Regions from separate parts of the Aequorivita sp. IT1282 genome, predicted to be linked through region 2. Evidence: riboswitches for the same ligand, from Rfam matches in the RefSeq annotation. Region 2 holds a riboswitch; the other holds the start of a gene.
What was found. A riboswitch is a leader RNA that binds a small molecule or an ion and turns the genes downstream of it on or off. The one in region 2 is predicted to bind cobalamin.
Positions count from the first base shown of each region.

Region 1: it holds a riboswitch for cobalamin, as region 2 does, so the genes downstream of both, AC3RVG_RS00940 (TonB-dependent receptor) here and AC3RVG_RS03370 (PAS domain-containing protein) in region 2, are expected to answer to the same signal.

Region 1 covers NZ_JBYRHR010000001.1:191,101-194,554, forward strand. Annotated here, with positions in the region: gene AC3RVG_RS00935 (ABC transporter substrate-binding protein) at 1-1,054, opposite strand, end outside; cobalamin riboswitch at 1,100-1,311, shown strand; gene AC3RVG_RS00940 (TonB-dependent receptor) at 1,342-3,174, shown strand; gene AC3RVG_RS00945 (YncE family protein) at 3,187-3,454, shown strand, end outside.
Region 2 covers NZ_JBYRHR010000001.1:741,435-744,888, reverse strand. Annotated here, with positions in the region: gene AC3RVG_RS03385 (DEAD/DEAH box helicase) at 1-6, opposite strand, end outside; gene AC3RVG_RS03380 (tRNA dihydrouridine synthase) at 274-1,221, shown strand; gene AC3RVG_RS03375 (acyl-CoA thioesterase) at 1,448-1,831, opposite strand; gene AC3RVG_RS03370 (PAS domain-containing protein) at 1,828-2,394, opposite strand; cobalamin riboswitch at 2,527-2,792, opposite strand.

The DNA.
Region 1 (3,454 bases), 550 kb from region 2:
GATTGGGTGCCAATTCATAATAAATCACACCGCCCGTTTCGCCTTTTTTCATACTGTAAGAATAAACGTTTGCAGTTTTATACGCTTCAAATTGGGCATATACTTGGCTCGCATTTTTCATCTCGTCTAGGCTTGTAAATTGTCCGGGACCTATCCAATATGCTGCATTTTGGCCTTTCTCCAAAACAGATTCTAAATTTAATGCGAGGCTGCCAGTGCCTTCTGAATCTTTCCAAAGATAATCACCATTGGCATCGTCTATAAATTGTGCGCCCCAACTATCGCCCTGCGGCATATACCAAACGTCTTTATACATTGCCCCGCTAATAACTGTGGGGGTTTCTTTTGCTTCGGAAGCAATTTTTTTAGCAGCGTTATAATCGGTTTCAATAGTATTAAAAATACTATCAGCTTCTTTTTCTTTATTGAAAAGAACTCCAAAAAATTTAATCCATTCTGCTTTTCCCAAAGGTGAAGTTTCTGTCCAATCTGAATTATAAAGCACAGGAATACCTGTTTTCTGAATGGTGGCAAAAGCAGAATTATTTCCGTCAACCGCAAAACCAATTACTGCTTCTGGATTTAATTCGATTAAAATTTCGGTATTGATATCTTCGTTTTTACCGAGCTCTTTTACTTTTTCGGCTACAATTAGTTGTCGTGTTTTTTCCGAAGAAATATAGTTGAGATTAGGAAAACCGACCAATGTTTCAATTTCCCCCAACATTTCCAAAGAAGGAATGTGAGTGGTGGAAGTAACAACAATTCGTTTTACCGGTAATTCAACTACTGCGTCATACTTTTCCGGATTTTGAATCGCACCGTTTTTTTCAATTAAAGCATAAGTAAATGTTTTCTCGGTTCCGGGCCACGGGTTTTTTAGGGTGATGGTTTTGTAACCGTCAAAAGTGGCTATCTCAAAACCTTTGGCGTATTTTATATCCGTCAATATTCCTTCAGCATTTGAGGTATCGGATGATTGAATATCGTTATTGGTGTTTTTACAAGCGGTAAAAAAAAGGAAGCAACTTATAATGAAGACAAATTTTTGCATCCCCAAAAATAATGGTTTTGTTTGGGTGTACTAGTATTTAAAGTCTATTTTTGCGATGAATTTTGGTAAGCAGTTTTCCACACTGGAAAATGCTTTTAAAAGGGAATTCGGTTAAAACCCGAAGCTGTTCCCGCAACTGTAAGTCGTCCCAATATATTTTGGGCGTGCATAACTTCAAAAACCACTGTCAGTCATAGGCTGATGGGAAGGTAGCACAAAAGACAAGCCAGGAGACCTGCCAGATTCATAATTTAAAAATATCAAACTTTCGGGATAAAGGTTGAATTATGAAACAAACTAGTATCCATATTATTTTATTTTTTTTGCTGTGTACGGTTTCTGCCTACGCGCAACTGGATAGCATTCAGCAATTGCCGGAAGTGATGCTTACCGATGCAAAACTCATTCATTTTTCAAAAGGGTTCAAACTAGAAAAACTCAATGATTCTGTTGTTGAAAGAAATGCCACTTCTTTAACTGAAACGCTTCGCTACAATACTTCAATCTACTTTAAAGAAAATGGTTTCGGAATGGTTTCATCTCCCTCTTTCCGTGGAACAAACGCCGCTCAAACTGCTGTGGTTTGGAACGGCATCAATATAAATTCGGTTTTTACGGGACAGACAGATTTCAATACTATTTCACCTTTAAATTACAATGAAATTGCAATAAGAAGCGGTGGCGGCGGTGTGCAATACGGCAGCGGTGCCGTTGGCGGAAGTATTCATTTAAACAACACATATACCTTCGAAAAGATTGATACTACTGCAATCGGACTTCGTTACGGAAGTTTTTCTACAATTGGCGGAAATGCAACCACTACTCAATCTTGGGATAACCTTTATTTAAATGTAGGCGTAGATTTTACTAGTTCTGATAACGATTACGATTATGTGGGTAAAAACCAAAAAAATCAACACGGTGAATTTCTGCGCTTAGCAGCTAATGTAAATGGTGCCAAAAAATTGAAGAATGGCGTTGCTACGTGGAATTCTGAATACACCTATAACGACCGTAATTTTTCTGGCAGTTTAAATACTATCGGCAAGGACGGTTATAAAGATATTGCAACACGTAACCTTTGGCAATTGCAGCAAAGAATTGGGTTATTTACAACAAAAGCTAGCGTTGCGCACCTTTTTGAACAATACCGCTATTATCCAAATAGTGAAAAACCTTTGTTTGACGAGGGCAGTGCGAACACATTTATAAGTGCCCTGCAATCTGAAGTTTTTCTTCGGGAAAAACTTCGGCTAAACGCAAAAGTTGAATACACATACATAAATGCCACTGGAGACAACGTGGGTGAGAATTTTCGAAAAACTTTAGCTGCTGTAATTCTGTTAAATCATAAAATTTCGAAAGATTTTAGCTACGGTTTAAATTTTAGAAAAGAATTTCTGAATGATTTTGACAACCCATTTCTTTTTTCGGCTGATGCTAAATGGCGACTTTCAGAAAAGTATGCGCTTCGTATAAACGGTTCAAAGAACTATCGCGTGCCAACCTTTAATGATTTGTTTTGGTACGCAGGTGGCAATTTAAATTTGCAGCCAGAAACTTCATATCAAATTGAATTGGGGCAGGAGTTTTCCGTTGGAAATTTGAAAGCAGATTTTGCGGCATTCTATATCTCTTCCGAAGATTTAATAAAATGGGTTCCCGCCAGCGGCAATGTTTGGGAGCCTATAAATATTAGTAAAACACAAAATTACGGCCTCGAAGCATCTGTTGGTTATTTTGTGAAAATTAACCAACAGCAATCGTTGGATTTTAGTGCGAATTATTCCTATACCAAAGCAGAAGATTTAGAAAAGCAGAAGCAGCTTATTTATGTACCGTTTCACAAAACGTCTGGCACATTACAATATAATTTCGCAAATTTCTCTGCTTATGCGCAAGGATTATTTAACGGCGAAATATACACAACTACAGACAATAGCGAGAGCCTCGATGCTTTTACGGTTTTTAATTTAGGAGCTGAATATGTGTTGCCATTTAATCCAAATATCACGGTAGGTGGCAGATTCAAAAATGTTTTTAATACCTATTACGAAAATGTGGCTTATCGGCCAATGACTTCCCGAAACTTTCAAATATTCTTAAACTTTAATATATAACAAATGAAAATTATGAAAAAACTATTGTTTCTATCTTTAACCACGATGCTTTTTATATCCTGTAGCAATGATGATGATGATGTGCAACCAGAAATTATTCCTGCAGCTTTTGAAAATGGAATCCTTATAACTAATGAAGGTCCGTTTAGTGGCGGAAGCGGAACAATTACATACATATCTGAAGATTACAGTACAGTTTCTCAAAATATTTATAAAACTGTGAATGGATCTGACTTGGGTAATATAGTTCAGTCTATGGGTTTTCAGGATGAGAATGCTT
Region 2 (3,454 bases):
AGGCATAGATAGTATTGAGCTGGCAGTTTAATGCACCATTTATATTAATTATGGCAAAGATACTATTTGAGGGTGGTTTAATTGAGTGGAATGTGTTTTTCTATTTTTAGAGGAAAAATCAATTGACTTTCTTTTCTTCTAAAACCTTATTCCAAAAACGATTTTAAAATCTCAACTCAAATCTCTTATCGCTTTACAATAGTCTTGTATTAGAATTATATAAAAATCAAAACCAATAAACAATTCGCTTATATTTGCCCCAGCAAATAAACTATGAGTTTTACACTTTTATCTTCGCCATTACAGGGATTTACCACTTTTCATTTTAGGAATGCCCAAAACAAATATTTTGGAGGTATAGATACTTTCTATGCGCCCTATATTCGTTTAAATGGCAAGATGGAAGTGAAGCAATCATACGAGCGCGATTTATTACCAGAGAACAACGCTACTTTAGAAGTTATTCCTCAGATAATTACAAATGATGCCGACGAGTTTATTTTTGTTGCTAAATACGTGCAACAATTTGGTTATAAAGAGCTAAACTGGAATTTAGGTTGTCCGTACCCAATGGTTACAAATCGTGGCATGGGTTCTGGTTTAATTTGCGATTTCAATAAAATAGATGCTATTTTAAAACGTGTTCACAATGAAACCGATATTTTGGTCTCAATGAAAATGCGGATGGGGTATGAGCATAGTGACGAAATTCTGCACACTTTTCCTATTCTCGATAAATATCCGCTTAAAAACGTTGCTATACACGCGCGTCTTGGAAAACAATTGTACAAAGGTGGCGTAGATTTAGACGCTTTTCAAAAATGTGTTGACGCCGCAAAACACAAACTGTATTATAACGGCGATATTACCACGGTGGCACAGTTTAAGAAAATGCAGGAGCGTTTCCCAAGTATTGATCATTTTATGATTGGTCGTGGCTTAATTGCCGATCCGTTTTTACCGAGTATGATAAAAAACAATACTACAGACTATCCTGAAAATCGCTGGGATTTATTTGAAGCTTTTCACGACGAAATCTACCAACAATACGATGCAATTTTATCTGGGCCAACACCAATTAAAATGAAGATGTTAGGTTTCTGGGAATATTTTTCGCAATCTTTTTCGAATCCGCAAAAAACCTATAAAAAGATCAAAAAAGCCGCCAATCCTGTAAAATATAGAATGGCTGTAAAGGAGATTTTTGATAGCGAGCGGTAATAGGTTTAGCGGTTTTCTATAGAATACATCTTCGCCACTACTGTAGCCTGTGTCGGCCACACAGTTTTCTTTGATTAATCCGTGTTTCCACCGACGCCGTTTTAGCAGCTGGTCAATATTGAGTAATTGTTGGGTATTCCTATCAATAAGCGTGATACATTTCAGAGAACACGGGAGAGACACCCGCGTGGGCAGGGTATAGGATGAATGTTAGTGAAAAGGCCTATTATATTAATTTAATAGGATTTTTATTTTCATCAATCGCAACAAAGGTGAATACTCCACTTACCGCTTTTTCCCGACTGTAAGAATACATTTCCTCAACAAATATTTCAACTTTCACCTTAAGGCTCGTTGTTCCCAAATGCACAACTTGCCCCACCAATTCTACAATGGTTCCTGCAGGAATGGGTTTTGTAAAATCGATGCGGTCTGAAGAAACTGTTACCATTCTTTGCCTACTATAGCGTGTGGCAGTGATAAACGCAACCTCATCCATAAACTGCATAGCGGTACCGCCAAAAAGCGTGTCGTAATGATTGGTTGTATTTGGGAAAACCGCTTTAAATATGCGGGTTTCTGATTTTAAAATTCTTTCTTTTACGTTCATAATAGTTCAGTTTCCAATGCCAAATAATGGGTAATACCTTTCTTAGTTTGCATTGGGAAGATTTGTATTTTACACCAGTATTCTTCTTGGTTTTTTTTATAGTTCAGTATTTTTGAAGTGAAGGGTATCTCTTTTAAAAGATTTTCCTTTATAAGTTCCTTGGTTTCTTTTGAAGTTTGATCCCCTTGCAAAAAAGAAGGTTTTTTTCCAAGTGCATAACTGGCTTGATAGCCTGTCATTTTAAAGAACCCAGGATTGGTCCACAGTATCGTTTGCAGCGAGTTGGTTACAATCAATGCGTCGTATGGATGCTTCAATATTTCGTTAAAGTCTGTTTTCCATTGAAATTGACTTTCCATTAACTCTAATGTAATTCTATCTTTTTCCAGCGAATTTAAAGGCTCTCTTGGTGCAAAAAAATCTGCAGTATCCCGCCAACTTATTAAAGGAGATGCATTGGATTGCGGTGCCAGATTTGTTGTGTACTTTTTAAGCTCTTGGTCGTTTAGAGACTCTAAGAAAATATCCAGGCCCGCCATATGCCATAAATTATATTTCGCCATAATGGATGTGTTTAAAAAATGAAATGCCGACAAGAACACTTGTCCCTTGAGAAGTCTGGGTTAAATAAGAGCAGTAAGAAGCTATAAATAAAATCATAAACTTAAAGCCTTTTACCCGAAAGCCAGCGTTTTTTAAATTATTGCAATTTGGCAGGTCTCCTGGCTTGCGTCCTGTAATTTTCCTTCCCATCAACCAAGGTAGACAGTGGATTATTTTGAAGTTTTTAATTACAGGCATCCGCCTTAGGCGGACAAAGCTTACAGTTGCGGGAACAGCATAGGATTTAAAGATTTAAGAAGACTTGGTTTTTCAACCGGCGGCTTCATCAATTTTCACCTATTTCCCTTTTAATTGTTCTGAAATTTTTCAGATACAAACCAAATACGGAACAAAGGTATGGAAATTTGATTACTAGCTAGAGATGAATTTATGAATTGTATTTGTAGGTTCTAGGTTTTCTTTTTTAATCCGTAAACTCCTTGGCCAAAACGATTCGGATGATGATTGAATGAACCGTCATTGCGAGCGAAGCGCGGCAACCTCATGAGGCTACTTGCTATCATGAATAGTACTACACCTGACTCCATTGTCCGGTCGAGCGCAGTCGAGACCTCCTTTTGAAATTAAAAAGCCCCTTATTTAGCAACCCGCTAAAAAAACTCCTCCCACTTCCAATGGCAGTGGAAAGCAGCGAAGCAATCGTGTCAATGATGTCTTCATTGCTAGGTCTATAAGCCATCGCAAATCGAAGCTTAACGTAATTAAACCTTTGAGGCTATTTGTTGTCATAAAAAGAACTACACCTGGGGGCAGAATACCGCATTACAGTCCTGCTCAGTACAGGCGCCAGCGCTCGAGAGGGGATGCGAAGTTTTATGGAACTCTCCTTAGTAAGTGTTTCGGAGGAGTGGGAGATGGGTGGCTGGTTTGAACGCTAATAATGTATTAAACAAAGAGTACGAGTGGAGATATTTGGCATTCCTATTGAATTTAACCAACATTATTATACATATTCAAATTTAGAATGAAGTTCACATGTACCTTTTTCTTGATCTTTTA